4 regions of the Klebsiella variicola genome follow, and region 1 is predicted to be linked to each of the others. Evidence: predicted binding sites of a transcription regulator. Region 1 holds the regulator's gene; each other region holds the start of a gene.
What was found. The regulator Fur, encoded in region 1, represses iron uptake genes when iron is present. The targets are predictions, from matches to a motif close to ATAATAATGAGAACNACTATCAA.
Positions count from the first base shown of each region.

Region 2: a site for Fur is predicted at 4,756-4,778, ahead of fepD (Fe(3+)-siderophore ABC transporter permease). Genes of this name have one in related genera too.
Region 3: a site for Fur is predicted at 5,781-5,803, ahead of bfd (bacterioferritin-associated ferredoxin). Genes of this name have one in related genera too.
Region 4: a site for Fur is predicted at 3,851-3,873, ahead of SP68_RS03065 (siderophore-interacting protein). Genes of this name have one in related genera too.

Region 1 is NZ_CP010523.2:3,901,596-3,909,019, reverse strand. Features, by position in the region: gene tcuC (MFS transporter) at 1-59, opposite strand, end outside; gene tcuB (tricarballylate utilization 4Fe-4S protein TcuB) at 115-1,254, opposite strand; gene tcuA (FAD-dependent tricarballylate dehydrogenase TcuA) at 1,241-2,644, opposite strand; gene tcuR (tricarballylate utilization LysR family transcriptional regulator TcuR) at 2,742-3,668, opposite strand; gene fur (ferric iron uptake transcriptional regulator) at 3,796-4,248, opposite strand; gene fldA (flavodoxin FldA) at 4,540-5,070, opposite strand; gene ybfE (LexA regulated protein) at 5,222-5,515, opposite strand; gene ybfF (esterase) at 5,649-6,422, opposite strand; gene seqA (replication initiation negative regulator SeqA) at 6,606-7,154, shown strand; gene pgm (phosphoglucomutase (alpha-D-glucose-1,6-bisphosphate-dependent)) at 7,187-7,424, shown strand, end outside.
Region 2 is NZ_CP010523.2:4,009,825-4,017,248, reverse strand. Features, by position in the region: gene entF (enterobactin non-ribosomal peptide synthetase EntF) at 1-1,887, shown strand, start outside; gene fepC (iron-enterobactin ABC transporter ATP-binding protein) at 1,952-2,746, opposite strand; gene fepG (iron-enterobactin ABC transporter permease) at 2,743-3,735, opposite strand; gene fepD (Fe(3+)-siderophore ABC transporter permease) at 3,732-4,739, opposite strand; gene entS (enterobactin transporter EntS) at 4,852-6,093, shown strand; gene fepB (Fe2+-enterobactin ABC transporter substrate-binding protein) at 6,449-7,408, opposite strand.
Region 3 is NZ_CP010523.2:424,101-431,524, forward strand. Features, by position in the region: gene SP68_RS01900 (helix-turn-helix transcriptional regulator) at 1-87, shown strand, start outside; gene tusD (sulfurtransferase complex subunit TusD) at 87-473, shown strand; gene tusC (sulfurtransferase complex subunit TusC) at 473-832, shown strand; gene tusB (sulfurtransferase complex subunit TusB) at 840-1,127, shown strand; gene rpsL (30S ribosomal protein S12) at 1,252-1,626, shown strand; gene rpsG (30S ribosomal protein S7) at 1,723-2,193, shown strand; gene fusA (elongation factor G) at 2,290-4,404, shown strand; gene tuf (elongation factor Tu) at 4,474-5,658, shown strand; gene bfd (bacterioferritin-associated ferredoxin) at 5,838-6,032, shown strand; gene bfr (bacterioferritin) at 6,106-6,582, shown strand; gene SP68_RS01945 (prepilin peptidase) at 6,566-7,051, opposite strand; gene SP68_RS28065 (hypothetical protein) at 7,065-7,223, shown strand.
Region 4 is NZ_CP010523.2:636,972-644,395, forward strand. Features, by position in the region: gene lsrB (autoinducer 2 ABC transporter substrate-binding protein LsrB) at 1-246, shown strand, start outside; gene lsrF (3-hydroxy-5-phosphonooxypentane-2,4-dione thiolase) at 258-1,145, shown strand; gene lsrG ((4S)-4-hydroxy-5-phosphonooxypentane-2,3-dione isomerase) at 1,142-1,438, shown strand; gene ygjG (putrescine aminotransferase) at 1,486-2,865, opposite strand; gene SP68_RS03060 (PadR family transcriptional regulator) at 3,123-3,677, opposite strand; gene SP68_RS03065 (siderophore-interacting protein) at 3,915-4,691, shown strand; gene SP68_RS03070 (glycerone kinase) at 4,895-6,544, opposite strand; gene dhaM (dihydroxyacetone kinase phosphoryl donor subunit DhaM) at 6,620-7,424, opposite strand, start outside.

The DNA of each region.
Region 1 (7,424 bases):
CCGCTGGTCACGCGGAGGATAGCGCCGACGGTGCCGGCGCGCGTGGATTGTTGCGTCATAGGGTGTGCTCTCCATTGTCTTTATCTTGTTTTTATAGAGGTAAGAGGGAGCGGGTTAGTCGCCTGCGACTGCCGCCTGTTTTCCGCGCCGCTTCTCAATTGCCCACTTGAGTAGCGCCGCACAGCGATAAAATCCGTGGGCAAATTTTCCGTAGGGAAGGGTTAAGAACAGGGCCATTACCACCCCGAGGTGAACAGCGAGCAAAATACCCATCCATGAGGTATCCCGTCCCGCCAGCAGCGCCAGGCCGGTGAAGCTGGTCAGCAGCAGTAGCAGGATAAAGCCGCGGTCCATCGGTTTTTGTCGTGCATCGCCGTGCAACGGCGACCGGCGCAGGTTTAGCCACAGCAGGCCAGCTGGCCCCACCAGCAGGCCGATGCCGCCAAGGGTCCCCAGCAGCACCGGGACGCTGAAGAACGGGTAGGGAGCTTCCCGGTCGGCGAAATAGTGATAGCCCGTGGCCACCACGGTGGCGGCGAAGCAGAGCATAAAGCCGTAGAAGGTGAAGTGGTGGAAACGGCGGCGCAGCAGGGTGAAGGCGTCATCGGCTTCGTTGCAGCCTTTGCCATGCCCGCCATCGAGATATTTCAGCGTCAACGCATCCTGTGAGGCCTTGGCGATATCAACCGCGTGCGGCTGGCCCGGGGAGATCTCGCGCCAGAAGCGGATCACCCCGGTCATCAGCAAGCCAAAGGCCAGCACGAAGACCGAGCCAAACATCCACGCCAGCAGGTTATGCGGGAATATCTGATAGAAATCGCCCGCCAGCGGCGGATGAAGCAGCGAGCCTTTGAGCCCCATCGCCAGCAGCAGAAAGAAAATCAGTCCGCCGACCAGCGCCAGTACGGTGGTCACACCAGCCCGGCGGTACAGGCTGCCAAAGGCGGCGGGCTGGGCGTAATGCTGATAAGTTTCCAGCCGAACTTCGGCCATCGCCTTCGGCACGTTAATCGCGAATTCGTGCGGCGGCGCGTACTGACAGGCGTGCAGGCAGGCGCCGCAGTTATGACACAGGTTAGCCAGATAGTTAATATCTGCTTTGCCAAAGGCCAGGCGCTGGGTCATCGCCGGGAATACGGCGCAAAACCCTTCGCAGTAGCGGCAGGCGTTACATACCTGCATCACCCTTTCCACTTCCGCCTCCGGCTCGGTGATGATCTGCGCCTCAATGATCAGCTTCTCAAGCGACTTCATGGTGTTTCTCCTGCTGTGCCGCCCGGGCGGCTTGCTGGCCGGCAATGCGGCCGAAGGTGGTGCCGATCGACATCCCGACGCCGGCGGTATAGCCTTTGCCCAGCACGTTGCCGGCCATCATTTCCCCGGCGACAAACAGATTACGGCTGGGTTTGCCGGCGAAGTGGACGGCGGCGGTGTCGTCGACGTAGAGCCCGAGGTAGGTGAAGGTGATCCCCGGACGTAAGGCATAGCCGTAGTAAGGCGGCGTATCGATAGGCCGCGCCCAGTGGGTCTTTGGCGGCGTCAGGCCGGCGGTGGCGCAGTTATCCAGGCGGGTATGATCGAACTGGCCTGGCGCGCAGGCGGCATTATAGTCGGCGATGGTTTGCGTAAAGCGTTCGCTGTCCAGGCCGAGCTGGCGGGCCAGCTCGGGAAGGGTGTTGGCCTGAGCGCCGGGAAAGACGGGCGGCATAAAGTGGCCGATGGCTTTGCTGTCGATGATCGAGTAGCCGATTTGCCCGGGCTGGTGGGCGACCAGCCGGCCCCAGATGGCATAGCGTTTGGGCCAGAAATCTTCTCCTTCATCGTAAAAACGGTCGGCATCGCGGTTGACCACTACCCCCAGCGACACGCAGTCGACGCGGGTACAGATCCCGCCATCGTAGAGCGGCGCCCGGGCGTCAATGGCGACGCAGTGGGACTGCGAGGGATCGCCGATAATATCGGCCCCGGCGTCGATCATAAACTTGAGCAGCACTCCCTGGTTGAAGCGGGTGCCGCGGATGAGAAAGTTATCGGCGGGCCATTCACCGCTGTCATTTTGCCCCCAGGCCTCGCGCAGCCATTCGCGGTTGGATTCAAATCCGCCGGCGGCGAGGACGCAGCTTTTTGCAACAATCCGTTCCTCGCCCGCCAGCGCGGCGACAAATTCGCCGTTGCGCAGCTCGAGAGCCTGCACCGGTGTGTTGTAGCGGATCTGCACCCCCATTTGCTCCGCGCTGCGGTAATAGGCATTGACCAGCGCTTTGCCGCCGCCCATAAAAAAGGCGTTGGTGCGGGCCACGTGCAGGGCGCCGGAGAGCGGTGGCTGAAAGTTCACGCCGTGCTGGCGCATCCAGTCCCGGCATTGTGACGAGGTGCGGATCACCATTCGGGCCAGCGCTTCGTTGGTATTCCCCTCGGTGACGCGCAGCAGATCCTGCCAGTACTCTTCTTCCGGGTAGCTGTCGACCAGCACGTCCTGCGGCGCATCGTGCATACAGCGCAGGTTACGCGTGTGCTGCGAGTTGCCGCCGCGCCACTCCCGCGGCGCCGCCTCCAGCAGCAGCACCGAGGCGCCAGCTTCCCGGGCGGTTAAGGCGGCGCATAGCGCGGCATTGCCGCCGCCAATCACCAGTACATCCACCATTATCGGCTCCCTTACAATTTAATTAATTGTTAAATTTGTAATGGGAATGTAGGTGGTAACAGCGGTGAGGCGCTATGGTGTAATGCTAAAGAGGGGTTTAGTGAGCGTAAAGGGTAGCACCCGGCCAGCGGTCAGACTCCACCAGCTGGCGCATGACTTTGCTGAGTATCACTCGAGCCGCAAGGCCTGCCGGAGTGAGTTCATCATCAGACAGACTGACCAGAAAGTTGGGGCGACTGAGTATCGGGTTGACGACGTCGATCACCCTCAGCGCCTGATGGTCGAGGTGGGAGATGGCGGCCCCGGGCTGCAGGGTGGCCCCCAGTCCGCTGCGCACGGCCTGCATCAGCAGGGCCAGACCGTCAATGTCCGCCACCACCTCAACGCTGAGATGATGCTGCTGGCAAACTGCCTCCAGCCTGCCGCGCAGGCCATGGCCCTGGCTTGGCATAATCAACGGCAGGGAGGTGAGCTGGTCAGGGGAGATGTGGTCCTCCTGCAGGGGGGCCAACAGCGCATGGGTGCCAATCAGGAACAGGCGTTCTTCCAGCACCGGTCTGGCGCTCCAGCGCAGGATCTTTTCCTGCTGGAAAACGATAGCTAAATCGAGCTGGCGGGTGTTGATCATCCGCTCCAGATTACCGGAGAGGCTTTCCACCAAATGCAGGCGCACGTCGGGATAGCTTTCGCGCATCGCATTGATGAACGGGACGCCGAGAACGGAGGCGGTGCTGGGGGCCATGCCGACGCTAACGTGGCCTGACAGGCGCGCCTCGCGGGCGGCGAGGATGGCATCATCGGCATGGCGCAGCGCCAGCTGTGCCTGCGAGTAGAAAGCGAGACCCGCGCTGGTGGGCGTGACCCCGCGGGAGGTCCGCTGCAGCAGGCGAATGGCCAGTTCGTTTTCCAGGCGTGCGATCTGCTGGCTGAGCGCCGAGACGCCGATATTAAGATCAAGCGCGGCGCGCCCCATGCTGCCGGTTTCAACAATGCGCACAAAATAGCGTAGCTGGCGAAGTTCCATATCAACTCTCCGGACAAAACGAGGACGCGGGAAGGTCACCTGTGGGACGAGAGCGGTAAGGGCAGCAGAGGCGCCCATAAAAAAGCCAACCGGCAGGTTGGCTTTTCAGTCTCAGCGAAGCGGGGAATTATTTTTCCACCGCGTCGTGGGCGTGTTCGTCCTCGCGGCAATCACCTTCCGCACAATGACCGTACAGATACAGACTGTGGTTGGTCAGGCGGATGCCGTGGCGGGAGGCAATTTCACGCTGGCGTAATTCGATCGAGTCATCGCTGAATTCGATCACTTTGCCGCAGTCGAGGCAAATCAGGTGATCGTGGTGATGCTGCTGGGTCAGTTCGAAAACGGATTTACCGCCTTCAAAATTATGACGAGTCACGATACCGGCATCATCAAACTGGTTGAGTACGCGGTAAACGGTCGCCAGACCGATCTCTTCGCCCATGTCGATCAGGCGTTTATATAAGTCTTCCGCACTGACATGATGGTTATCCGGTTCCTGCAGCACTTCAAGGATTTTCAGTCGAGGAAGTGTGACTTTCAGGCCAGCCTTCTTTAATGCGGTATTGTTGTCAGTCATGCGGAATCTGTCCTGTTGCTAAACGATCTACTTCCTTCAACGGAAGTCATACAGAAATTAACCCGACGTAATGCGTCTCATTATAGAACTGCCACTGGTAAATGAAAACTGCAAGCATCAGGCCTGGTTTGCTGTCAAAAACGAGGCACCAGCTACAAACTGCGTCACGTGCCTCGTAGAATCAGTGGACATTGTACAGATATGTGATTAAAAGTTAAAAACTTGTAGCTATTAGTTTGATTGCTTTTGTCTATTAATGCGACGCAACTCAATGATTGCGCCGCTTAATCATCAGGCGTTTTTGATTTCTTCGAGGTGCAGCTCTTCGGCAACCTGCTTCACCCATTTCTCAACGCGCTCGTTGGTCAGCTCCGGCTGGCGGTCTTCATCAATGGCGAGGCCGACGAAGTGGTCGTCATCCGCCAGGCCTTTGGAGGCCTCAAAATGATACCCGGCTGTCGGCCAGTGACCGACGATGGTCGCGCCGCGCGGCTCAATGATGTCGCGGATGGTGCCCAGCGCGTCACAGAAGTATTCTGCGTAGTCTTCCTGGTCGCCACAGCCGAACAGCGCCACCAGTTTACCATTGAAGTCGATCTCTTCCAGCGTCGGGAAGAAGTCGTCCCAGTCACACTGCGCTTCGCCGTAGTACCAGGTCGGGATACCGAGCAGCAGAATGTCGTGGGCTTCCAGGTCTTCTTTGCTGCTTTTGGCAATGTCGTGAACATCAGCAACATCTTTACCAAGCTGCTTTTGAATCATTTTTGCAATATTTTCGGTGTTGCCGGTGTCGCTGCCAAAAAAGATGCCGATGATTGCCATGAGTAAAATAACCTCTTGAAACTTAAATGATGTGGTAGGGACGCGATGCCCATAGATAACGGCAATCATAGCAGAACAGGCAAGGGCGCGGAAACAGCAATCACGCCCGACTGCACACTCTGCTACACGAATGCGGATTTTTCGCGGAAAGTTAGACTTTTCCCTGGCTGTGCAGGGCGCGCAATTGGGTCATCAGCATCTCTTCAATGAGATCGCTACGGCTCATATTACGCGCTTCCGCCAGTTCATTGAGCGCATCGACCGCGTCGGCGTTGAGTTTTAACTCGACGCGCTTCAGCCCGCGAACCTTATCGCGTTTCAGCTGGTTACGTTTGTTGATGCGCAGTTGTTCATCGCGCGACAGCGGATTGGTTTTCGGTCTTCCCGGGCGACGCTCGTTTGCGAACAAATCTAATGTCGTACGGTCCGTTTGTTCTTTTGCCATGATTCTGAGTGACTTCGGGGAAACAAGCTGCCGGGCTCTAGCCGGCGCAGATAGCGCGCCATCATACATCAGGCGAACGGCTGCGCCAACGACCGCGGGCATTCTGCGGCGCGGTCGGGCATATTTTAGCCAATCAGGCGGCGATGCTCGTCAGATAGCGGCGGATGGCGCGTAACACCGCCTCGGGTTTCTCGGCATGCACCCAGTGTCCGGCGCCAGCGATGACGTGCGCCCGGGCCTGCGGGAACTGCGCCAGCAGCGCGTCGCGGTAGGCGTCGGTCACATAGGGCGAGTTGCCGCCGGGAATAAACTGCGTCGGGTGCGGCCAGGCCGGAATGGTTTCCCAGCCGACGATATGCGGGTACTGGTCCCACAGCACCGGCACGTTAAAGCGCCATTCGCCGTCGACAAAAGATTTCAGCAGGAACTGAATCACGCCCTCTTCCCGCAGATGCTCACGCATCACCTGCGCCGCCTGCTGGCGGCTGCTGGCGGAGGATTCGCTGACGGCGCGGATAGCGGCGAAGATCTCATCATGGCGGCGCACATGATAATCCACCGGCGCGATATCGATCGCCACCAGTCCGCTGATGCGTTCCGGCGCCAGGGCGGTCAACGCCATCACCGCTTTCCCGCCCATCGAATGGCCGATAAAGGTGGCGCGCTCGATCTGGTGCGCGTCGAGCGTATCAAGCAGATCCTGCGCCATGGCGGGGTAGGTCATCTCTGGCGATCGCGGCGACAAACCGTGGTTGCGCATATCGACCTGCACAATATCGTGGTCGGCGATCAGGTCGCGGGCGAGGATGCCCAGGTTGTCCAGGCTGCCAAACAGACCGTGGACCAGCACGATCGGGGAGTGGTTGTGCGGATTCTGTGCAGATTGCGCTCGGCTATTTAATTTCATGGCAAAGTTCTTTTTTTCGCTCCGTCGGGTTAGGGTATTATGTTGGACATTCTGCCATCCGGCTGCAAGACCCAGAAGTTTTCTGAGTTTTACCGCCATCCTGGTTTGACGCTATCCGCGGTTGGGATTTGTACTTATAATCCCAACGATTTGTATTCAGAAAAGATATCGCACTGGATTAAGATGAAAACAATTGAAGTTGATGATGAACTCTATCGCTATATTGCCAGCCACACTCTGCATATCGGCGAGAGCGCATCCGACATTTTACGGCGCATGCTGAAATTTTCCGCCGTTTCCCAACCGGCTACACCGGTCAGCAAAGCCGCGCCGGCACTGGCGCCAGCGCCTGCCGTGGAGGTGAAACCCGCTAACCCGGCGAAAGATAAAGTCCGCGCCATGCGCGAGCTGTTGTTATCTGATGAATACGCCGAGCAGAAGCGTGCGGTGAACCGTTTCATGCTGGTGTTGACGACCCTCTATTCTCTGGACAATAAAGCATTTGCCGAGGCGACCGAGTCTCTGCATGGCCGCACGCGCGTCTACTTTGCAGAAGATGCGCGTACGCTGCTGAAAAGCGGTAATCAGACCAAACCAAAACAGGTTCCTGGTACACCGTGGTGGGTTATCACTAATACCAATACCGGCCGTAAATGCAGCATGATTGAGCACATCATGCAGTCGATGCAGTTCCCTGCGGAGCTGATTGAAAAGGTTTGCGGCACGATCTAGCTTTTTAACATTTGCACCAGAAGGATCAGGCAATGGCAATCGATAAACGTGCGGGGCAGCCTGCGCAACAGAGTGATTTGATTAACGTCGCCCAACTGACTGCTCAGTACTACGTGCTGAAGCCTGAAGTCGGTAATGCGGAGCATGCGGTAAAATTCGGCACCTCTGGCCATCGCGGTAGCGCGGCGCGCCACAACTTCAACGAACCGCATATCCTGGCCATCGCCCAGGCCATTGCGGAAGATCGTGCGAAGAACGGGATCACCGGTC
Region 2 (7,424 bases), 110 kb from region 1:
ATGGCCGAGCCGGAGGCGCACCGCGACCCGCAGGCGATGCAGCAGTTCTTCGCCCGCTACGGCGTGACCACCACCCACTTTGTGCCGTCGATGCTGGCGGCGTTTGTCGCCTCGCTGGATGCCGACAGCGTCGCTGCCTGCCGCACGCTGCGGCGGGTATTCTGCAGCGGCGAAGCGCTGCCGACGGAATTGTGTCGTGAATGGGAGCGCTTAACCGGCGCGCCGCTGCATAACCTGTACGGCCCGACGGAAGCGGCGGTGGACGTCAGCTGGTACCCGGCCTGCGGATCTGAGCTGGCGGCGGTGACCGGCAGCAGCGTGCCGATTGGCTGGCCGGTGTGGAACACCGGGCTGCGCATTCTCGATGCCGCGATGCGCCCGGTGCCGCCGGGGGTGGCGGGGGATCTTTATCTCACCGGCATCCAGCTGGCGCAGGGCTATCTGGGACGTCCGGACCTCACCGCCAGCCGCTTTATCGCCGACCCGTTTGCCCCCGGTGAGCGGATGTATCGCACCGGCGACGTGGCGCGCTGGCTGACGAACGGCGCGGTGGAGTATCTTGGCCGCAGCGACGACCAGCTGAAGATCCGCGGGCAGCGCATCGAGCTTGGCGAGATTGACCGGGTGATGTCGGGCCTGCCGGACGTGGCGCAGGCGGTGAGTCACGCCTGCGTCTTCAATCAGGCGGCGGCGACCGGCGGCGATGCCCGACAGCTGGTGGGCTATCTGGTCTCTGACTCCGGCCTGCCGCTGGATACCGCGGCGCTGAAAGCGCGGCTGGCGGAACAGCTGCCGCCGCATATGGTGCCGGTGGTGCTGATGCAGCTCGCTGAGCTGCCGCTTAGCGCCAACGGCAAACTGGACCGCAAAGCGCTGCCGCTGCCGACCCTCGGCGGGGAGCGCAGCGGCCGGCCGCCGGAGCCCGGGATGGAAACCCTTGTCGCCACGGCCTTCAGCCAGCTGCTGGGCTGCGAGGTGAACGATATCGACGCCGATTTCTTCGCCCTCGGCGGTCATTCTCTGCTGGCGATGCGTCTGGCGGCACAGCTCAGCCGCCAGCTGGCGCGGCAGGTGACCCCGGGGCAGGTGATGGTGGCCTCGACGGTGGGCAAACTGAGCGCGCTGCTGGCTGCCGATCTCAGCGATGAGCAGGCCCGGCGCCTGGGGCTGGATACGCTTCTGCCGCTGCGCGAGAGCGACGGCCCGACGCTGTTCTGCTTCCATCCGGCCTCCGGCTTCGCCTGGCAGTTCAGCGTGCTGGCGCGCTATCTCAGCCCGCGCTGGTCAATAACCGGTATTCAGTCGCCGCGCCCGCAGGGGCCGATGGCCAGCGCCGCCAGCCTCGACGAGGTGTGCGAGCACCATCTGCGCACGCTGCTGGCGCAGCAGCCGCACGGCCCTTATTACCTGTTTGGGTATTCGCTGGGCGGCACCTTAGCCCAGGGGATTGCCGCCCGCTTGCGCCAGCGCGGCGAAGCGGTGGCCTTCCTCGGCCTGCTGGATACCTGGCCGCCGGAGACGCAAAACTGGGCAGAGAAAGAGGCCAACGGGCTGGATCCCGAGGTACTGGCGGAGATCGACCGCGAGCGCGAAGCGTTCCTCGCCGCCCAGCAAGGGCAAGCCTCCGGCGAGCTGTTCAGCGCTATCGAAGGTAACTATGCCGATGCGGTGCGGCTGTTAACCACCGCCCACAGCGCGAAGTTTGACGGCAAGGCGACGCTTTTCGTGGCGGAGAAGACGCGGCAGGCGGGGATGGATCCGCAGGTCGTATGGGGCCCGTGGGTGGCGGAACTGGAGGTGTTCAGCCAGAACTGCGCCCACGTCGACATTATCTCCCCGCAGGCCTTTGAAGCCATCGGCCCGGTGGTCAGGGAGATTCTGGGGTAACGGTTGAGTTCGGGCTACAGCAGGTAGCCCGGCTCAGCGTAGCGCAAGCCGGCGAAAGAGGAGATTACCGGCGGCCCAGCGGTACCACCAGCGGCGTATGCGCCACCGGATCTTCAATGATCGTGCAGCGCAGACCGTAAATCCGTTCAATCAGATCGGCGGTGACGATCTCCTTCGGCGCCCCCTCGGCGACGATCTTGCCGTCGCGCAGGGCGATCAGGTGGGTGGCGTAGCGGCAGGCCTGGTTAAGATCGTGCAGCACCGCCGCCAGGGTATAGCCCTTCTCGCGATTCAGCTCACTCAATAGCTCCAGCAGGTCGATCTGATGGCTGATGTCCAGCCAGGTGGTTGGCTCATCCAGCAGCATAATCGCCGTTTCCTGGGCCAGCACCATCGCAATCCACGCCCGCTGCCGCTGGCCGCCGGAAAGCGTATCGACGCTCTGCAGCGCCAGATCGCTGATCCCGGTCGCCCGCATCGCCTTGTTCACCGCTTCTTCATCTTCTTTGCGCCAGCGGGTAAACAGCGGCTGGTGCGGATAGCGCCCACGGGCCACCAGCTCCTGCACCGTGATATCGCCAGGAGTGGTGGCATTCTGCGCCAGCAGCCCGATGCGGCGGGCAACCTCTTTACTGGCGTACTGCTGGATCTGCGCGCCGTCGAGCCAGACGTGGCCGCTGGCCGGCGTCATCAGGCGACTGAGGGTGCGCAACAGCGTTGACTTGCCGCAGCCGTTGGGGCCGATAATGGCGGTGAAGTGGCCGTCAGGGATGGTCACGTTCAGCGACTCGGCGATGGTCTTGTTACCGTAGGCCAGGGTTAACTGCTCGCCGCGCAAACGGGAGGGGACAGCACTCATTTTTTGCGGGACTCCTGAATCAACAATGCAATAAGGTAAATACCGCCGAGGCTGACGGTTAACACGCCAACCGGCAGCTGCCACGGCATAAACAGCCGCTGGGCGCCGTAATCGGCCAGCGCCAGCAGCAGCGCGCCGCACAGGGCCGACTGGGTCAGTCCCCAGCGGGCCGTGCCGCTCAGGCGGCGGGCGATATGCGGCGCCACCAGCGCAATAAATGAGATCGGCCCGGCCAGCGCCGTCGAGGCGGCGGTGAGCACCACCGCCACCAGCATCAGCAGCAGGCGCGAACGCTCGACCTGTACCCCCAGCGCGCAGGCGGTATCGTCGCCCATCTCCAGCAGTCGCATCCGGCGAACCAGCAGGGCGCTGCTCACCAGCATCAGCAGGATCAGCGGCGCCGACGGCCAGGTTTTACCCCAGGTCAGGCCGTTAAGCGATCCGGCGTTCCACAGGCCCGCAGAAAGGGCGGTCTCCAGCGAGGCGCGCAGCAGCAGCCAGGTGTTGAATGCCACCAGCATGGCGCGCACGCCGATGCCGATAATGATCAGGCGGAAGGTCTCGATCCCGTTGCGCCAGGCCAGCAGCCAGACCACCAGCGAGGTCAACACCCCGCCGGCCATCGCCGCCAGAGCAATCGCCGTCAGGTTCTGGCCGAAGAGGACCATCGCCACCAGCACGCCGCTCCAGGCGCCGGTGTTAAAGCCCATCACGTCCGGGCTGCCGAGCGGGTTGCGGGTCAGCGACTGGAAAATGGCGCCGCTGACGCCGAGCGCGGCGCCGATGAGCAGCGCCATTAACACCCGCGGCAGCCGCCATTCGTTCACCACCATCGCGACGTTGCGCGGCGCATCGCCGAACAGCGCCGAGAACACCTGGTCAATCGTCAGGGGCACCGGGCCTTGCGCCAGCCCGAGCAGGGAAATCAGCAGGCTGGCGGCCATCAGCACCAGGCAACTGGCTATCAGGCGGCGGGACGGGGCAATCACAGGCCACCTCCCCGCGGCTGGCGGCGCACCAGCCAGATCAGCACCGGCGCGCCGAGAAAGGCGCTCACCACCGATACCCGCAGTTCGCCGGGCACCAGCAGGCGGCCAATCACGTCGGCAAACAGCAGCAGGGCCGGGGTGGCGAGCAGGGTGACCGGCAGCGACCAGCGATGATCGGCCCCCACCAGCCAGCGCGCCATATGCGGCATCATCAGGCCGATAAAGGCGATGGGGCCGACGACGGCGGTGGCGCTGCCGCACAGGACGGTGATGACGATCAGGCCGATCAGCTGGGTGCGGGCGACGCGGCTGCCGAGGGCGGTGGCGGTATCGTTGCCGAGGCTCAGGCTGTTAAGCGCCCGGCTCAGCAGCAGGGCGGCGATCCCCGCCATCACCACCGGCAGCAGGACAATTTTCAGCGTCTGCAGGGTGCGGATATCCAGCGAACCGGCCTGCCAGAAGCGCAGCTGATCGTAGACGTCCGGGTTGAGCAGGGCGATGCCGTTGGACAGCCCCTCCAGCACCGCCGCAAGGGCGACCCCGGCGAGGGTGAGGCGCACCGGGCTCAGCTGGCCGCCGCCCTGACTGCCGGTAAAGGCCACCAGCAGCGAGGCGCAGAGCGCGCCGCAAAACGCCAGCAGCAGTTGCTCCTGCGGGGAGGTGATCCCGAACAGCGCCGCGCCGAGGACGATGGCGAAGCTGGCGCCGGAGTTGACCCCCAGCAGGCCGGGGTCGGCCAGCGGGTTGCGGGTGAGCGTTTGCATCAGCGCGCCGGCGAGACCGAGGGCGACGCCGGCCAGCAGACCGGCCAGGGTACGCGGCAGGCGCGCGTCCAGCACGATGGTGCAGTCGGCGCTTTGACAGGTTCCGCTGAAGGCGGTGAATACCGTGCCGATCGGCAACGATTTGGCGCCGATGGTCAGGCTAAGCGCGGCGGCTAAGGCGAGTAACAGCAACAATCCGGGCACGGCGACAGAGCGTACCGCGGTCGTAGAAAACGACATAACTGACATCCCTGATATGATAATGATAGTAATTATCGTTATCGATTTTATTCAGCTATGGTAGCATGACCCACAGTAAAAAGGGTATTAAAAATAACGACAAGGCGCTGTAATGAACCGACAATCCTGGCTGCTCAATCTCAGCCTGCTGAAAACTCACCCGGCGTTTCGCGCCGTTTTTATCGCTCGCTTTATCTCTATTCTGTCGCTTGGCCTGCTGGGCGTGGCCATTCCGGTCCAGATCCAGATGATGACCCATTCGACCTGGCAGGTCGGGCTGTCGGTGACGCTGACCGGCGCGTCGATGTTTGTTGGCTTGATGGTGGGGGGCGTGCTGGCTGACCGCTATGAACGTAAACGCCTGATCCTGCTGGCGCGCGGCACCTGCGGCGTGGGCTTTGTCGGTCTGTGTCTGAACGCCCTGCTGCCGGAGCCGTCGCTGGCGGCGATCTACCTGCTGGGGATCTGGGACGGGTTCTTCGCCTCGTTGGGGGTGACCGCGCTGCTGGCGGCGACCCCGGCGCTGGTGGGGCGGGAAAACCTGATGCAGGCCGGGGCCATCACTATGTTGACGGTGCGCCTTGGCTCGGTGATTTCGCCGATGATCGGTGGCCTGCTGCTGGCCACCGGCGGCGTGGCCTGGAACTTCGGCCTGGCGGCGGCGGGGACCTTTATCACCACCTTAACCCTGCTGCGTCTGCCGCAGCTGCCGCCGCCTCCGCAGCCGCGCGAGCATCCGCTGCGATCTCTGCTGGCGGGGCTGACCTTCCTCTGTCAGAGCCCGCTTATCGGCGGGATTGCGCTGCTTGGCGGTCTGCTGACCATGGCCAGCGCGGTGCGGGTGCTCTATCCGGCGCTGGCCGGGAGCTGGCAGATGTCGGCCGGACAGATTGGCCTGCTGTATGCCGCTATTCCGCTCGGTGCGGCGCTGGGGGCGTTGACCAGCGGCCAACTGGCCCAGACGGTGCGGCCGGGTGCGCTGATGCTGGCGACCACGGTGGGATCGTTTGTCGCCATTGCGCTGTTCAGCCTGATGCCGCACTGGGCGTTGGGCGCGCTGTGCCTGGCGCTGTTTGGCTGGCTGAGCGCTATTAGCTCGCTGCTGCAGTACACCCTGATCCAGACCCAGACGCCGGAAAATATGCTCGGGCGGATTAATGGTCTGTGGACCGCGCAAAACGTCACCGGCGACGCCATCGGCGCGGCGCTGCTCGGCGGATTAGGGGCGGTGATGACCCCGGCGGCATCCGCCAGCGCCAGCGGCTGGGCGCTGGCCCTCGTCGGCGTGCTGTTGGTGGGGCTGCTACGCGAGCTGCGCCGTTTCCAGCGCCCGGAAATCGTCAACGAAAGTTAAGTAGGGTGCGATTGCCCGGTGGCGGCTACGCCTTACCGGGCCTACAGTCTCGGGCATTGTAGGCCGGCGCAAGCGCCGCGTCGCCCGGCAAAGAGTTCAGGTTGCGTACCCGTCCTGATGCCCGGTGGCGGCTGCGCCTTACCGGGCCTACGGTCTGGCCTGGGGGACTCTGGCATTGTAGGCCGGGCAAGCGCAGCGCCGCCCGGCAAAGAGTTCAGGCCGCGTTCCCGTCCTGATGCCCGGTGGCGGCTGCGCCTTACCGGGCCTACGGTCTCGGGTATTGTAGGCCGGGCAAGCGGAGCGCCGCCCGGCAAAGAGTTCAGGTTACGTACCCGTCCTGATGGCACGGCCCGCGTTAGCCGAACAGGCTGGAGAGACGCTGGAGCACCAGCAGGGCGCTGTAGTAGTCAAGACGGAAGGTCTCGGTGCCCAGCGGGTAGACGCGTTTGCCTGCGACCGCCGGGAGATGCGCCAGCAGCGGGTTGGCGTAGATGGCATCCGCATCTTTCTGGTCGCCGGCGAACAGGAACAGGCTCTGGCCGTTCAGACCGGCCGCGAGGTTCTCCCCGCCCAGCTGCACGATATCGTGGCGTTTACCCTGGCTATGGCTGGCGGGCAGGCCGCCCGGCAGCGTCGCCAGGCTAAAGCCCAGCTGTTCGAGCATCTGCCCCTGGGCCGATGCCGGCGTCCAGATATTGGCGCTGTGCGCGGCGGCGGTATAGACCAGGGCGGTCACCGGCTGCGGCGGCAGTTTCATTTTTTCTTTTAACGAAACGAGCTGTTTATTGAAGTCGGCTATGCGCGCGCTGGCCTGCTGCTCATGGCCGGTGATCTGCCCCAGTTGGGTGAGCAAGGTTTGCCAGCTTTTATCGTCATAGTTGATGACCAGCGTCGGAGCGATCGTTTTGAGCTGATCGTACAGCGGCAGGGCAGAGTCGCCGCCGGTGGCGCTCACCAGGATCAGATCCGGCATCTGGGCGGCCACCGCTTCCGCGCTTGGTTCGCCGATGTACAGCCGCGCCAGCTTGCGGGCTTTGGCGACCTCGCTCCACTGGCGCAGAAAGCCCTGACTATCGGCGACGCGGTTGTTCGGCGTGGTGGCGCCGCTGGCGACCACCGGGGCGTCAATCGCCAACAGCGAGCCGGTGAGGGTCACGCTGGTGGAGACAATGCGCAGCGGCTGGCTTGGCAGGGTGTGTGTCCCGTAGTTGTCGGTGACCTGGCGCGGCCAGTCCGCCGCCTGGGCTGAGGTAATTCCTAAAAGCAACAGCATGCCGGTCAGCGCACCGCGGCGGCAGAAAGAAAAGAAGTTCACGTCATCGCATCCTGAT
Region 3 (7,424 bases), 2.0 Mb from region 1:
GCCGATCGTCTGAATATCTCCAAGCATACCGTCTACCTCTATATCCGCCAGTTCAAGAGCGGCGATTTCCAGGGGCTGGATAAGTAATGCGTTTTGCCCTCACGGTGACTGGCCCTGCCTATGGGACCCAGCAGGCGAGCAGCGCCTGGCAGTTTGCCCAGGCCGTATTGCAGGAAGGTCATGAACTGGCATGCGTTTTTTTCTATCGCGAAGGCGTGCTCAACGCTAACCAACTGACGGCGCCCGCCAGCGATGAGTTCGATCTGGTGCGCGCGTGGCAATCATTGCACGATGAACAAGGTGTGGCACTACACATCTGCGTGGCGGCTGCCTTGCGTCGAGGCGTAACGGACGAGCGTGAGGCGCAACAGCTCGCGCTGGCCAGCCACAATTTGCAACCCGGCTTCACGCTGAGCGGGCTCGGCGCGCTGGCGGAAGCCGCGCTCACTTGCGATCGGATGGTGCAGTTCTGATGAAACGTGTGGCTTTTATTTTTTCCTCCGCGCCGCACGGCAGCGCCGCCGGCAGGGAAGGGCTCGATGCCTTATTAGCAACCTCCGCGCTCACCGACGAGATTGGCGTGTTCTTTGTAGGCGACGGCGTTTTTCAACTGCTGCCCGATCAACGGCCGGGTGCAGTGCTGGCTCGCGACTACATAGCCACCTTTAAACTGCTGTCACTGTATGATATCGATCAGTGCTGGCTGTGTGCCGACTCCGCGCGGGAGCGCGGTCTGGACCCCGCTACTCCGTGGGTGGTGGATGTCGAATGCCTGGCGCCGGATGCCCTGCGCGCCCGTCTGCATGAATTTGATGTGATTTTGCGTTTCTGAGGTCCCCATGCTCCATACGCTCAGTGTTTCTCCCTGGCATGCCGATATCGCAGCAATGCTTCGCGTGATGGATCACGGTGACGATCTGTTATTGCTGTCTGATGGCGTCACGGCGGCCATCGCCGGTGGTCGCTTCCTTGAGATCCTGCAATCCGCCCCCATAACCCTCTATGTGCTGCAAGACGACGTTGACGCCCGCGGGCTGGCTGGTCAAATTGCGGACAGTGTCGGTAGGGTTAGCTATACTGATTTCGTCAGACTCACGGTAAAACATGCCGGTCAGCTGGCCTGGTGATGGCGGGATCGTTGTATATTTCTTGACACCTTTTCGGCACCGCCCTAAAATTCTGCGTCCTCATATTATATGAGGCGATTTATTACGTGTTTACGAAGCAAAAGCTAAAACCAGGAGCTATTTAATGGCAACAATTAACCAGCTGGTACGCAAACCACGCGCACGCAAAGTTGCAAAGAGCAACGTGCCTGCGCTGGAAGCCTGCCCGCAGAAACGTGGCGTATGTACTCGCGTATATACCACCACTCCTAAGAAACCGAACTCCGCACTGCGTAAAGTTTGCCGTGTGCGTCTGACTAACGGTTTCGAAGTCACCTCCTACATCGGTGGTGAAGGTCACAACCTGCAGGAGCACTCCGTGATCCTGATCCGTGGCGGTCGTGTTAAAGACCTTCCGGGTGTTCGTTACCACACCGTTCGTGGTGCGCTTGACTGCTCCGGCGTTAAAGACCGTAAGCAGGCTCGCTCCAAGTACGGCGTGAAGCGTCCTAAGGCTTAATGGTTCTCCGTTAAGTAAGGCCAAACTGATTTACCTTAATGTCATACTAAACTCTTAGAGTTTTGGACAATCCTGAATTAACAACGGAGTATTTCCATGCCACGTCGTCGCGTCATTGGTCAGCGTAAAATTCTGCCGGATCCGAAGTTCGGATCAGAACTGCTGGCTAAATTTGTCAATATCCTGATGGTAGATGGTAAAAAATCTACTGCAGAAGCAATCGTATACAGCGCGCTGGAGACCCTGGCTCAGCGCTCTGGTAAAAATGAACTGGAAGCTTTCGAAGTCGCTCTCGACAACGTGCGCCCGACTGTAGAAGTTAAGTCTCGCCGCGTTGGTGGTTCTACTTATCAGGTTCCAGTTGAAGTTCGTCCGGTTCGTCGTAATGCTCTGGCAATGCGTTGGATCGTTGAAGCTGCTCGTAAACGCGGTGATAAATCCATGGCTCTGCGCTTGGCGAACGAACTCACTGATGCTGCAGACAACAAAGGTACTGCAGTTAAGAAACGTGAAGACGTTCACCGTATGGCCGAAGCCAACAAGGCGTTCGCACACTACCGTTGGTAATCCCTTCGGAGTCATAGTCACCAGGCGGGCGCTTCAGATGAGTCGCCCGCTCTGGATAACTTAACTGAACGCCTAAAGAAATAAACGAGGAATCAAATGGCTCGTACAACACCCATCGCACGCTACCGTAACATCGGTATCAGTGCGCACATCGACGCCGGTAAAACCACTACTACCGAACGTATTCTGTTCTACACCGGTGTAAACCACAAAATCGGTGAAGTTCATGACGGCGCCGCTACCATGGACTGGATGGAGCAGGAGCAGGAACGTGGTATCACCATCACTTCCGCTGCGACTACTGCATTCTGGTCTGGTATGGCTAAGCAGTATGAACCGCACCGTGTAAACATCATCGACACCCCGGGGCACGTTGACTTCACTATCGAAGTAGAACGTTCCATGCGTGTTCTTGATGGTGCGGTAATGGTTTACTGCGCAGTTGGTGGTGTTCAGCCACAGTCTGAAACCGTATGGCGTCAGGCAAACAAATATAAAGTTCCGCGCATTGCGTTCGTTAACAAAATGGACCGCATGGGTGCGAACTTCCTGAAAGTTGTTGGTCAGATCAAAACCCGTCTGGGCGCGAACCCGGTTCCGCTGCAGCTGGCGATTGGTGCTGAAGAAGGTTTCACCGGTGTTGTTGACCTGGTGAAAATGAAAGCCATCAACTGGAACGATGCAGACCAGGGCGTTACCTTCGAATACGAAGATATCCCGGCTGACATGCAGGACCTGGCTGACGAATGGCACCAGAACCTGATCGAGTCCGCTGCGGAAGCTTCCGAAGAGCTGATGGAGAAATACCTGGGTGGTGAAGAACTGACTGAAGAAGAGATCAAAAAAGCTCTGCGTCAGCGTGTTCTGAACAACGAAATCATCCTGGTAACCTGCGGTTCTGCGTTCAAGAACAAAGGTGTTCAGGCGATGCTGGATGCGGTAATTGATTACCTGCCATCCCCGGTTGATGTTCCGGCAATCAACGGTATTCTGGACGACGGTAAAGATACCCCGGCTGAGCGTCACGCAAGCGACGAAGAGCCGTTCTCTGCACTGGCGTTCAAAATCGCTACCGACCCGTTTGTTGGTAACCTGACCTTCTTCCGTGTGTACTCCGGTGTGGTTAACTCTGGTGATACCGTACTGAACTCCGTGAAAGCTGCACGTGAGCGTTTCGGTCGTATCGTACAGATGCACGCTAACAAACGTGAAGAGATCAAAGAAGTTCGCGCGGGCGACATCGCTGCTGCTATCGGTCTGAAAGACGTAACCACTGGTGACACCCTGTGTGACCCGGATGCGCCGATCATTCTGGAGCGTATGGAATTCCCTGAGCCGGTAATCTCCATCGCCGTTGAGCCGAAAACCAAAGCTGACCAGGAAAAAATGGGTCTGGCTCTGGGTCGTCTGGCTAAAGAAGACCCGTCATTCCGCGTATGGACTGACGAAGAGTCTAACCAGACCATCATCGCCGGTATGGGTGAGCTGCACCTCGACATCATCGTTGACCGTATGAAGCGTGAATTCAACGTTGAAGCGAACGTCGGTAAACCTCAGGTTGCTTACCGTGAAGCGATTCGCGCGAAAGTTACCGATATCGAAGGTAAACACGCCAAGCAGTCTGGTGGTCGTGGTCAGTACGGTCACGTTGTGATCGACATGTACCCGCTGGAGCCGGGCTCTAACCCGAAAGGTTACGAGTTCATCAACGACATCAAAGGTGGTGTAATTCCTGGCGAATACATCCCGGCCGTTGATAAAGGCATCCAGGAACAGCTGAAAGCTGGTCCGCTGGCAGGTTACCCGGTAGTTGATATGGGTATCCGTCTGCACTTCGGTTCTTACCACGACGTTGACTCCTCTGAGCTGGCGTTTAAACTGGCTGCGTCTATTGCCTTTAAAGAAGGCTTTAAGAAAGCAAAACCAGTTCTGCTTGAGCCGATCATGAAGGTTGAAGTAGAAACTCCGGAAGAGAACACGGGTGATGTTATCGGTGACTTGAGCCGTCGTCGCGGTATGCTGCGCGGTCAGGAATCCGAAGTAACCGGCGTTAAGATCCACGCTGAAGTACCGCTGTCCGAAATGTTCGGTTATGCAACTCAGCTGCGTTCTCTGACCAAAGGTCGTGCATCATACACCATGGAATTCCTGAAGTATGATGATGCGCCGAACAACGTTGCTCAGGCCGTTATTGAAGCCCGTGGTAAATAATCCACAGGATTAAAACCTAAGTCCCGTGCTCTCTCCGAAGGGGAGAGCACTATAGTAAGGAATATAGCCGTGTCTAAAGAAAAATTTGAACGTACAAAACCGCACGTCAACGTTGGTACTATCGGCCACGTTGACCATGGTAAAACTACCCTGACTGCTGCCATCACTACCGTTCTGGCTAAAACCTACGGTGGTTCTGCTCGTGCATTCGACCAGATCGATAACGCACCGGAAGAAAAAGCTCGTGGTATCACCATCAACACCTCTCACGTTGAATATGACACCCCGACTCGCCACTACGCGCACGTAGACTGCCCGGGCCACGCCGACTATGTTAAAAACATGATCACCGGTGCTGCGCAGATGGACGGCGCGATCCTGGTTGTTGCTGCGACTGACGGCCCGATGCCGCAGACTCGTGAGCACATCCTGCTGGGTCGTCAGGTAGGCGTTCCGTACATCATCGTGTTCCTGAACAAATGCGACATGGTTGATGACGAAGAGCTGCTGGAACTGGTTGAGATGGAAGTTCGTGAACTGCTGTCTCAGTACGATTTCCCGGGCGACGACACTCCGATCGTTCGTGGTTCTGCTCTGAAAGCGCTGGAAGGCGACGCAGAGTGGGAAGCGAAAATCATCGAACTGGCTGGCCACCTGGATACCTATATCCCGGAACCAGAGCGTGCGATTGACAAGCCGTTCCTGCTGCCGATCGAAGACGTATTCTCCATCTCCGGTCGTGGTACCGTTGTTACCGGTCGTGTAGAGCGCGGTATCATCAAAGTCGGTGAAGAAGTTGAAATCGTTGGTATCAAAGACACCGCGAAAACCACCTGTACTGGCGTTGAAATGTTCCGCAAACTGCTGGACGAAGGCCGTGCTGGTGAGAACGTTGGTGTTCTGCTGCGTGGTATCAAACGTGAAGAAATCGAACGTGGTCAGGTACTGGCTAAGCCGGGCAGCATCAAGCCGCACACCAAGTTCGAATCTGAAGTGTACATCCTGTCCAAAGACGAAGGCGGCCGTCATACTCCGTTCTTCAAAGGCTACCGTCCGCAGTTCTACTTCCGTACTACTGACGTGACTGGCACCATCGAACTGCCGGAAGGCGTAGAGATGGTTATGCCGGGCGACAACATCAAAATGGTTGTTACCCTGATCCACCCGATCGCGATGGACGACGGTCTGCGTTTCGCAATCCGTGAAGGCGGCCGTACCGTTGGCGCGGGCGTTGTAGCTAAAGTTCTGGGCTAATTCGTTAGCTTCGAATAAAAAGGGCGCTTCGGCGCCCTTTTTGCTGCGCGCAGTTCCGCGAAATAACGTGTACAACACACCATTCATAACGTGCGCTGCGGCGGATAATGCGCAAATGGTCTATTGTAATCATAACTATTCTCATTTAATATTTGTGCATAAATTGAACGGGAGTTTATATGTACGTTTGTTTGTGCAATGGCGTTAGCGATAAAAAAATTCGCCAGGTTGTTCGCCAGTTTCAACCGCAATCTTTTCAGCAATTACGTAAGTTTGTTCCCGTTGGAAATCAATGCGGTAAGTGTGTTCGAGCTGCACGTGAAGTGATGGAAGATGAATTAACCACCATGCCGGAATTCAAAGAAATCGCCTGAAGTCCGCGCTTCTCTTTTGACATCCCTATAGGCCGGACTACGCTTCAATAAGTGGAAGCGGAGGGACTATATAATGAAAGGTGATGTCAAAATCATAAGTTATCTCAATAAATTATTGGGAAATGAGCTGGTCGCAATCAATCAGTACTTTCTCCATGCGAGAATGTTCAAAAACTGGGGTCTGATGCGCCTCAACGATATTGAGTACCACGAATCAATTGATGAAATGAAGCACGCCGATAAGTACATCGAGCGTATTCTTTTCCTCGAAGGCATTCCTAATCTGCAGGATCTCGGCAAACTTGGCATCGGTGAAGATGTGGAAGAGATGCTGCAGTCAGATTTACGCCTGGAGCTGGAAGGCGCGCAAAACCTGCGTGAAGCGATCGCCTATGCCGACAGCGTACATGACTATGTCAGCCGCGATATGATGATTGAGATCCTGGCGGATGAAGAAGGCCATATCGACTGGCTGGAAACCGAACTCGATCTCATTGGCAAAATTGGCCTGCAAAATTACCTGCAGTCGCAGATCAAAGTGTCAGATTAGCCAGCGTTTGCCACCCGCACCAGAAACCTGCTGCCGCCAGAAATGGCCCAAATGGCAGCGGGTTATTCTTTTCCCATTTTCTGTTGCCGCCGCACCTGGCGGACAGTCCCAATATCACCCACGTCATGCCAGCGAGCAATGACGCTACCAGCACCAGCTGCGGCAGCATTCGCCAGCCATGCCAGGCCCCAAGGGCGGCGAGATATTTTATATCGCCATAGCCTAATCCTTCATGCCCACGGACCCTGCGGTATAGCCAATAAAGGGCGGCAAACGAGAGATAGCCGGCTAGTGCTCCCCAGACAGCCTCGTTGAGCTGATGCGGCGCCAGACAGAGATAAAAAAGCAAGCCGCTCCATAGCAGGGGACAGGTGAAACGGTCTGGCAGCAAGCCGTAACGCAGGTCCTGCTGACATAATGCTAGCGTCAATCCGCTATAGCACAGTAAGAAGGGGAGGGCGGCGAGCATAGGTTACCCCGTGATGAGCAATGAACATGGCCTCACTATGCTTATCGGCTCGGCGCAGGGCAAAATGCAATTTTCGAGAGTGGATGGCGCTTTGCGGATTTATTGGCAGCGTTACGGCGCTTGCACAGCGCACTATCGCGAAGACGCGCAAATCCCGGTGATGATTTTCTAAACAGCGCTTGCGTCGTGCCAGAATTTGCGTATAATGCGCGGGCCTGTCAAAGTTGACAGCCGGTTCGATATGAACCCTGATAGTGCTTTTTGCTATCAAACAATGTCCCCAATCGGGGGACTATGTAAGAACGGTTACACTCTCCCATCAATCGTAATGGGTATGAGGAGTAATCATTTCGTCTATAAAATAATTGGAGCT
Region 4 (7,424 bases), 2.3 Mb from region 1:
GTGAAAGCGTTCGGCCTGTGGGATGTGGTTCAGCAGGGCAAAATTGCGGTTAACGTCGCCGATCGATTGCTGAAAAAGGGCGATCTTAACGTAGGCGATAGCGTTGAGGTGAAAGATATCGGCTCGCTGAAGGTCGAACCGAATAGCGTGCAGGGCTACCAGTATGAGGCGAAGGGCAACGGTATCGTGCTGCTGCCGGAGCGCGTGGTGTTCAGCAAAGAGAACATCAACAACTACGACTTCTGACGGAGGAAAAGATGGCTGATTTAGACGATATCAAAGAGGGTAAGGACTTCGGCATCGACCGCCCGCAGCAGAATACGCTGTATACCCTGAAAGGCTGTGGTTCACTGGATTGGGGCATGCAGTCACGGCTGGCGCGCATCTTTAATCCGCACAGCAACCGCACGGTGATGCTGGCCTTCGATCACGGCTACTTCCAGGGGCCAACGACCGGGCTTGAGCGTATCGACCTGTCGATTGCGCCGCTGTTTGCCGACACCGACGTGCTGATGTGCACCCGCGGCGTACTGCGTAGCCAGGTGCCGGCGGCCACCAATAAGCCGGTGGTACTGCGCGCCTCCGGCGGCAATTCGATTTTGAGCGAACTCTCCAACGAATGCGTGGCGGTGGCGATGGAAGACGCGCTGCGTCTCAACGTATGCGCGGTGGCGGCGCAGGTTTATATCGGCAGCGAATACGAACATCAGTCGATCAATAACATCATCAAACTGGTGGATGCCGGTAATCGCTACGGTATGCCGGTACTGGCGGTTACCGGCGTCGGCAAAGAGATGACCCGCGACGCGCGCTACTTCTCGCTGGCCAGCCGGATTGCCGCCGAAATGGGGGCGCAGTTTGTGAAGACCTATTTCGTTGAGGAAGGCTTTGAAAAAGTGACCGCCAGCTGTCCGGTGCCGATCGTTATCGCCGGCGGTAAAAAACTGCCGGAGCATGAGGCGCTGGAGATGTGCTGGCGGGCGATCGACCAGGGGGCTTCCGGGGTGGATATGGGGCGCAATATCTTCCAGTCCAGCGCCCCGCGCGCGATGCTGAAGGCGGTGAAAAAGGTGGTGCATGAGAATCTGAACGCGCGCGAAGCGTATCAGTTCTGGCAGGAAGAGAAACAGGGAGAGCTGAAATGAACGTGACGCTGGTGGAGATCAATATTAAACCCGAGCGGGTGGATGAGTTTCTTGAGGTGTTTCGCGCCAACCACGAGGGCGCGCTGCGGGAACCAGGCAACCTGCGCTTTGATGTCCTGCAGGATCCCGAGGTGAAAACCCGCTTTTTTATCTACGAAGCCTATAAAGACGATGAGGCGGTGCTGGCGCATAAGAAGACGCCGCACTATTTAGCCTGCGTCGAAAAGCTGGAGGAGATGATGTCGCAGCCGCGGCAGAAACGCAGCTTTATCGGCCTGTTGCCGCAGGTATGAGGATTTTCCTTCCCCCTCTCCCTGTGGGAGAGGGGGAAGGGCACTTATTACGCTTCTTCAACCGAGACGCGCAGGGCCGCCAGCGCCTTACGCGCCGCTTTCAGCACCTGCTCACACTGCTCCAGGGTGAGGGTCAGCGGCGGTTCAACGCGGATCGTCTTGGCGTTGTTTAACGTCCCGGCGACCAGCACCCGCTGTCTGAACATCTCGCTGGCAAAGTCGTAGCCAATCTCGTTATCGACAAACTCGATGGCCATCAGCATGCCTTTCCCGCGCACTTCATTCACCAGGTCCGGATACTCCTGCGCCAGCAGGCGGAACCCGTCCAGCAGCATATCGCCTTTCTGCGCCGCCTGCGCCGGCAGGTTTTGCGTCAACAGCACGTTGATCGTCGCCAGCGCCGCCGCACAGGCCAACGGGTTGCCGCCGAAGGTGGTGGTGTGCAGGAACGGGTTGTCGAACAGCACCGAGAAGACCTCTTCCGTCGCCACCGTCGCGCCGATCGGCATCACACCGCCGCCGAGCGCTTTCGCCAGACACAGAATATCGGGCTGAACGTTCTCATGCTCGCAGGCGAACATCTTGCCGGTGCGGCCCATGCCGGTCTGCACTTCGTCGAGGATCAGCAGGGCGCCAAACTCATCGCACAGCTTACGCACCGCCGGCAAATACCCCTGCGGCGGGAGGATCACGCCCCCTTCGCCCTGAATCGGCTCGAGGATCACCGCCGCGACGTCGTCGCCGGTTTTCTTGCACTCGCTCAGCATGGTGCGCATGGCGTTGATATCGCCGAACGGCACGTGGCGGAAGCCCGGCAGCAGCGGCATAAAGGGTTTGCGGAAGGTCGACTTGGCGGTGGCCGACAGCGCACCCAGCGATTTACCGTGGAAGGCGCCGCTGGTGGCGATGAAGGTAAATTTACCGCGCGGCGACTGATAGGCTTTCGCCAGCTTGATAGCCGCCTCTACCGATTCGGTACCGCTGTTGCAGAAGAAACTGTACTTTAGTTTGCCGGGCGTTAAGGCTGCCAGGGTTTTCGCCAGCATCGCGCGTAGCGGATCCAGCAGTTCCTGACTGTGAAGCGGTTGTTTCGCGAGTTGATTCTCGACGGCGGATACCACAACTGGATTACGGTGCCCTACATTGAAGATGCCAAACCCACCAAGGCAGTCGATAAATTCCTGTCCCTGGGTGTCGACAAGCGTATTTAACCCTCCCGCTTGCCACTCTACGGCTCCGTAATCCCCGCCGGCTGTGACCGATTTTCGATACTCTAAAAACCCCGGATTCACATGCTCTTTAAAGTATTCCCTGACCTCCTGGTTAAGTGCTTTCATTTCCTCATGATCAAGCGTGCGCTTTTCAATGAGATTCAGTGCGTGTGCGCTGCAGGCCAGAGCCGATGCGCTGGAAGGTAACCTGTTCAAAATGTGCTCCTGGGGCGGACGTATCACACGATACTGGATTAAGTATTGCAGGGATTACGCCAGTTCGGCAGAAGCGGTGAAAATCGGGATAAATGCAAAGTAAAAGACGAAATGTGTAAAATTTAATCTCATTGCGCCACTATTGGCACGTTTTATTCCTGAGCTGACGAGATTTTCTGCCTGGCGGCGATGAACGGGGCGATCCGTCGTGGTGCGAGCTGCCCCAGGGCGGGGCAGCCGGTGGTAACAAAAGAGGCTTAGTCGAGCTGAGAGATCTCCATCGCCGCCCGGTCGATAATGCCGATGATCTGCTTGAGCTGGGCGGCACTGCTGGCCTGCTGGTTCACTTTCAGGTCGAGGACCGCTTTGAAGTTTTCCAGCGCGCGCTTCATCTGCGGATCCCGGCGCAGCTCGCAGCCGACCATCCGCGCCTGCAGACGCTCCTGGATATGGGCCAGGTGCTCCTGGTTCTCGGCGTGCAGCTGTTTTCCTTCCTCGCTGATAACGATTTTTTTACGTCCGTTGTCATCTTCCACGCTGATAAGGCCCTGGTCCTGGAGCAGATCCAGCGTCGGGTAGATCACCCCCGGGCTGGGGCTGTAGTTCCCCTGGGTAAGCGTTTCGATCTCTTTGATCAGCTCATAGCCATGGCTGGCGTTGCGGCTGAGGATATCCAGAATGATCAGCCGCAGTTCACCGTGGCCAAAGAAACGCTGGCGGCGTCCGCCGCCGCGGCGGCCATGGTCGCCGTGTTCGCTGGGATCACCGTGGCGCCCGCGTGGCCCACGCCCCTCTTCATGATGATGTCGCATGGTTACCTCCTGCTGTTTTTGATATATCTAATTTATATCTAAAAAATGAATGTTCGCAATGCTGGTTGCTATTTATTTTTTAATATATTGATATGTATGTAATTATTTTCTGATTGTGGATTTTGATGCGGTTTGTTTTGACTATATCAAAAAAAGACTTGCATTCTTTTTAGTTGGCAATCATTATCATTTGCATCAAGTTTAGATATATCTATTTACCGTTCACGAAGGCAATCGATGATGACAAAAACCAAAGCAGACAAGTACCCGCAGCGTGTCCGCAATGAGCTGCGTTTCCGTGAGCTGACGGTGCTGCGCGTGGAGCGCGCAGGCGCGGCGTTCCAGCGTATCGTGCTGGGAGGCGAGGCGCTGGAAGGCTTCGCTTCTCACGGCTTTGACGACCATACCAAGCTTTTTTTCCCCGAGCCGGGCGCGGCATTTACCCCGCCGCAGGTGACCGAGGAGGGGATTGACTGGGGCGAGGGCGTGCGGCCTGCCACCCGTGACTATACGCCGCTGTACGATGCCGAACGTCACGAGCTGGCTTACGATTTCTATATCCACGATGGCGGTATTGCCAGCCGCTGGGCGCTGGAAGCAAAAGTGGGCGATAAGCTGGTGATCGGCGGCCCGCGCGGCTCGCTGGTGGTGCCGCAAGATTATGCCTGGCAGCTGTATGTTTGCGATGAGTCCGGCATGCCGGCGCTGCGCCGTCGTCTGCTGGGATTACGCCAGCTGCCGGCAAGGCCGCAGGTGACGGCCATCGTTACTATCGCCGATGCGTCGTATAAAGATTATCTGGCGGATCTCGACGGCTTTAACATCGAGTGGGTGGTGGGCCACAACCCGGCCTTCGTCGCCGAGCGTCTGGCCCAGGTGAAGGTGCCGGCGGAGGATTATTTCATCTGGCTGACCGGCGAAGGCGCGGTGGTGAAATCGCTGCTGGCGCGCTTTGAAGACGAGAGCATCGAACAGCAACTGGTGCGTTCCCAGGCGTACTGGCACAGTAAGTAAAAAGCCATCGTGGTAAAACCCGGATAGCGGCTTGCGCCTTATCCGGGCTACGGTTGGCGCCGTTTTTTGTCGGGTGGCGGCTTACGCCTTACCCGACCTTCTATTCGGCGGTGTGACGTCGCCCCAGTAAAACCCGGATAGCGGCTTGCGTACGGTTGGCGCCGATTTGTAGCCCCGGTAAGCACAGCGCCACCGGGGAAGGCTTATCGTTCCGCCAGGGCCTTAAACACCATCGCTACCGCATGGGCGCCGGGGTCCATGTTGCCGAGCAGGCTATCGCTGTTGAGATAGGACGCTCGTCCGGCGCCAGCTTTGCCCGACTGGCAGGTGCGATCCGCCCCGGCCTGCGCCGCGGCAAAAGCGGCCTGCAGATTCTCCGGTTCGGCCAGCAGCGCCGCCAGCGCCGGCTGCAGAGCGTCGATCATCGTCCGGTCTCCCTCATCGGCGCCGCCGTAAAACTTCATCTGTTCCAGACCGGCGTTCAGCGCCTCGGCCACGCTGGCGCCTTGTCCCAGCTTCTGCCCGGCAGCGGTGAAGAAGATAGACATCAATACCCCGCTGGAGCCGCCCATCACCACCGTCAGACGTTCGCCGATCAGCGCGAACAGCGTTGGCAGATCGTTTAGCGGCAGCTGCTGGCGCTGCAGCAGGTCGGCAATCTCGCGCGCCCCGGCGGCGAAGGTGGAGCCGGTATCGCCGTCGCCCACTTTGGCGTCCAGCGCGTTGAGATGGGCTTCAAGGTCGGAGAGGGTGCCGGTCACCTGCGCGACGTAATCGCCCACCAGCGGATTGCCCGATGGTATAAAGTCGACGCGCGCGCTGGCGAGAGTGGACGGCATGATGTTAACTGCCCGCGGCTGCACCGGCGTCTGCCAGCCGGCGGTTTCCACGTCCGACAGCAGCGCTTTTTCAATACCCTCCTCCAGCACGATGGCGCTCAGCGAGAAGCCTTTCATATCCAGCGCCGTCACCAGCGAGGCCGGGCCTATTAACCAGTCAACGCGCGCCTGCAGCGGGGTGTTGGCCAGCTCGCGGGTCAGGATCGCCATCTCAGCCTCCGACACGCCGCCGAGGTTATTAAGCATCACCGCCAGGCGGCCGGTTTCCGGTAGGGCGGCGGTCAGTTTTTCCACCATCAGGTTGACGATTTCCGCGCTGTTATGCGTGGCGATGGTTGAGGCCCCGGGCTCACCGTGGATGCCCATTCCCAGCTCGGCGTGGCCGGCCTGATGGCGCGGCGCGCTTTCGGCTTCCTGCGGCAGGTGGCAGCTGGCCAGCGCCACGCCGATGCTGGCGGTATGGCTGGCGGCGTATTGCGCTTCACGCAGGACGGTGGCGAGGTTGAAGCCGCGCTCGGCGAAATAGCCCGCCACTTTATGCACCAGAATGGTCCCGGCGATGCCGCGCGGCTGCTTGTTATCCGGCAGCGAAATGTCGTCGCCGACGATCAGCATCTCCACGTTGTAGCCGAGACGGCGCGCTTTCTCCGCCGCCAGGCCGAAGTTAAGCCGATCGCCGGTGTAGTTTTTGACGATCAGCAGGCAGCCCGCCTCGCCGGTCACCGCCTGAATGGCGGTAAGCACCGCGTCGACGCTCGGCGAGGCGAACAGATCGCCGCAGACCGCGGCGGTCAGCATGCCTTTACCAATAAAGCCGACGTGCGCCGGTTCATGGCCGGCGCCGCCGCCGGAGATCACCGCCACGTTGTTTTTATTCAGATCGCGACGGACCACCACCCGGATCGCCGGGTCGCTCTCCAGACGGGCGAGGTTATTCCACGGGCTGGCGATAATGGTACCCTCAATCACATCGTTGACGAGGCTGGCGCGCTGGTTAAAAAAGAATTGAGACATAGTGGTTCCTGAAGAGTAAGCGAAAACTCACCCTCCGGAGGCAGGCCTCCGGAGCGGTAACGGTCAACGTGAATTTTAGTCACGGATAAGGCGTTGGTTACGCATATCGAGCGCGATGGCTTCGCCAGGCTGAATATCCTTCAGCGCCTCGCCCTGCTGGCACAGCCACACGATCCCCGCGGCGCGGGCGATAATCGCGCCGTGAGCCTGTTCGCTGCCATCGCGCAGGCACAGGCCTTTAATGAGGCTGGCATCCAGTTGTAAGACGGTTGAGGGATAAATGTTGTCGGCAATAATAATTGTTGGCTCGCCGGGTGTCGGCAGCGTCTCCTGAATACCCTGCAGATGGCGCAGGGTGCGCTGCAGAATATCTTCGATATCGATATAGCGCGCCTGCAGGTAGGGGTCATCCAGCTGGCGATACTGCTGGCTGAGCTCCATTAGCACCTGATGCCACGCCCATTCCGCCGAGCATTGTTCGGTGAGCAGACGATCGTTGGCGGCATCAAACAGATCGTCATCGTCGAGCAGGGTGTGGTGCCCGGCGAAGATCGCCGCGATATCGGCGTTAAATTTATTTTCCGCCAGCTCGGTCAGGACGATAAGATCCGCCAGCGTCTGGTCAATGGCCTGGCGCAGGCGCTGCTGCTCGCGGGCAGCATCGGCGGCAGCCGGGCGGAGCGGCTGGATCAGGGCCAGCGGATAGCGCAGGGCAACGCCTTCGACGCGCTCGGGCGTTGCCGGAGCCGCTGCCGGTTGCGCCGCAGGCGATTCACCGAAGTTATCGGCGGCCAGCGCCTGAAACGCCGCCAGCGCCGCGTCGGCATCCGGACCGCGGGCCAGCAGGCGCAGTTTATCGTTACGGCGTACCTGCAATAGC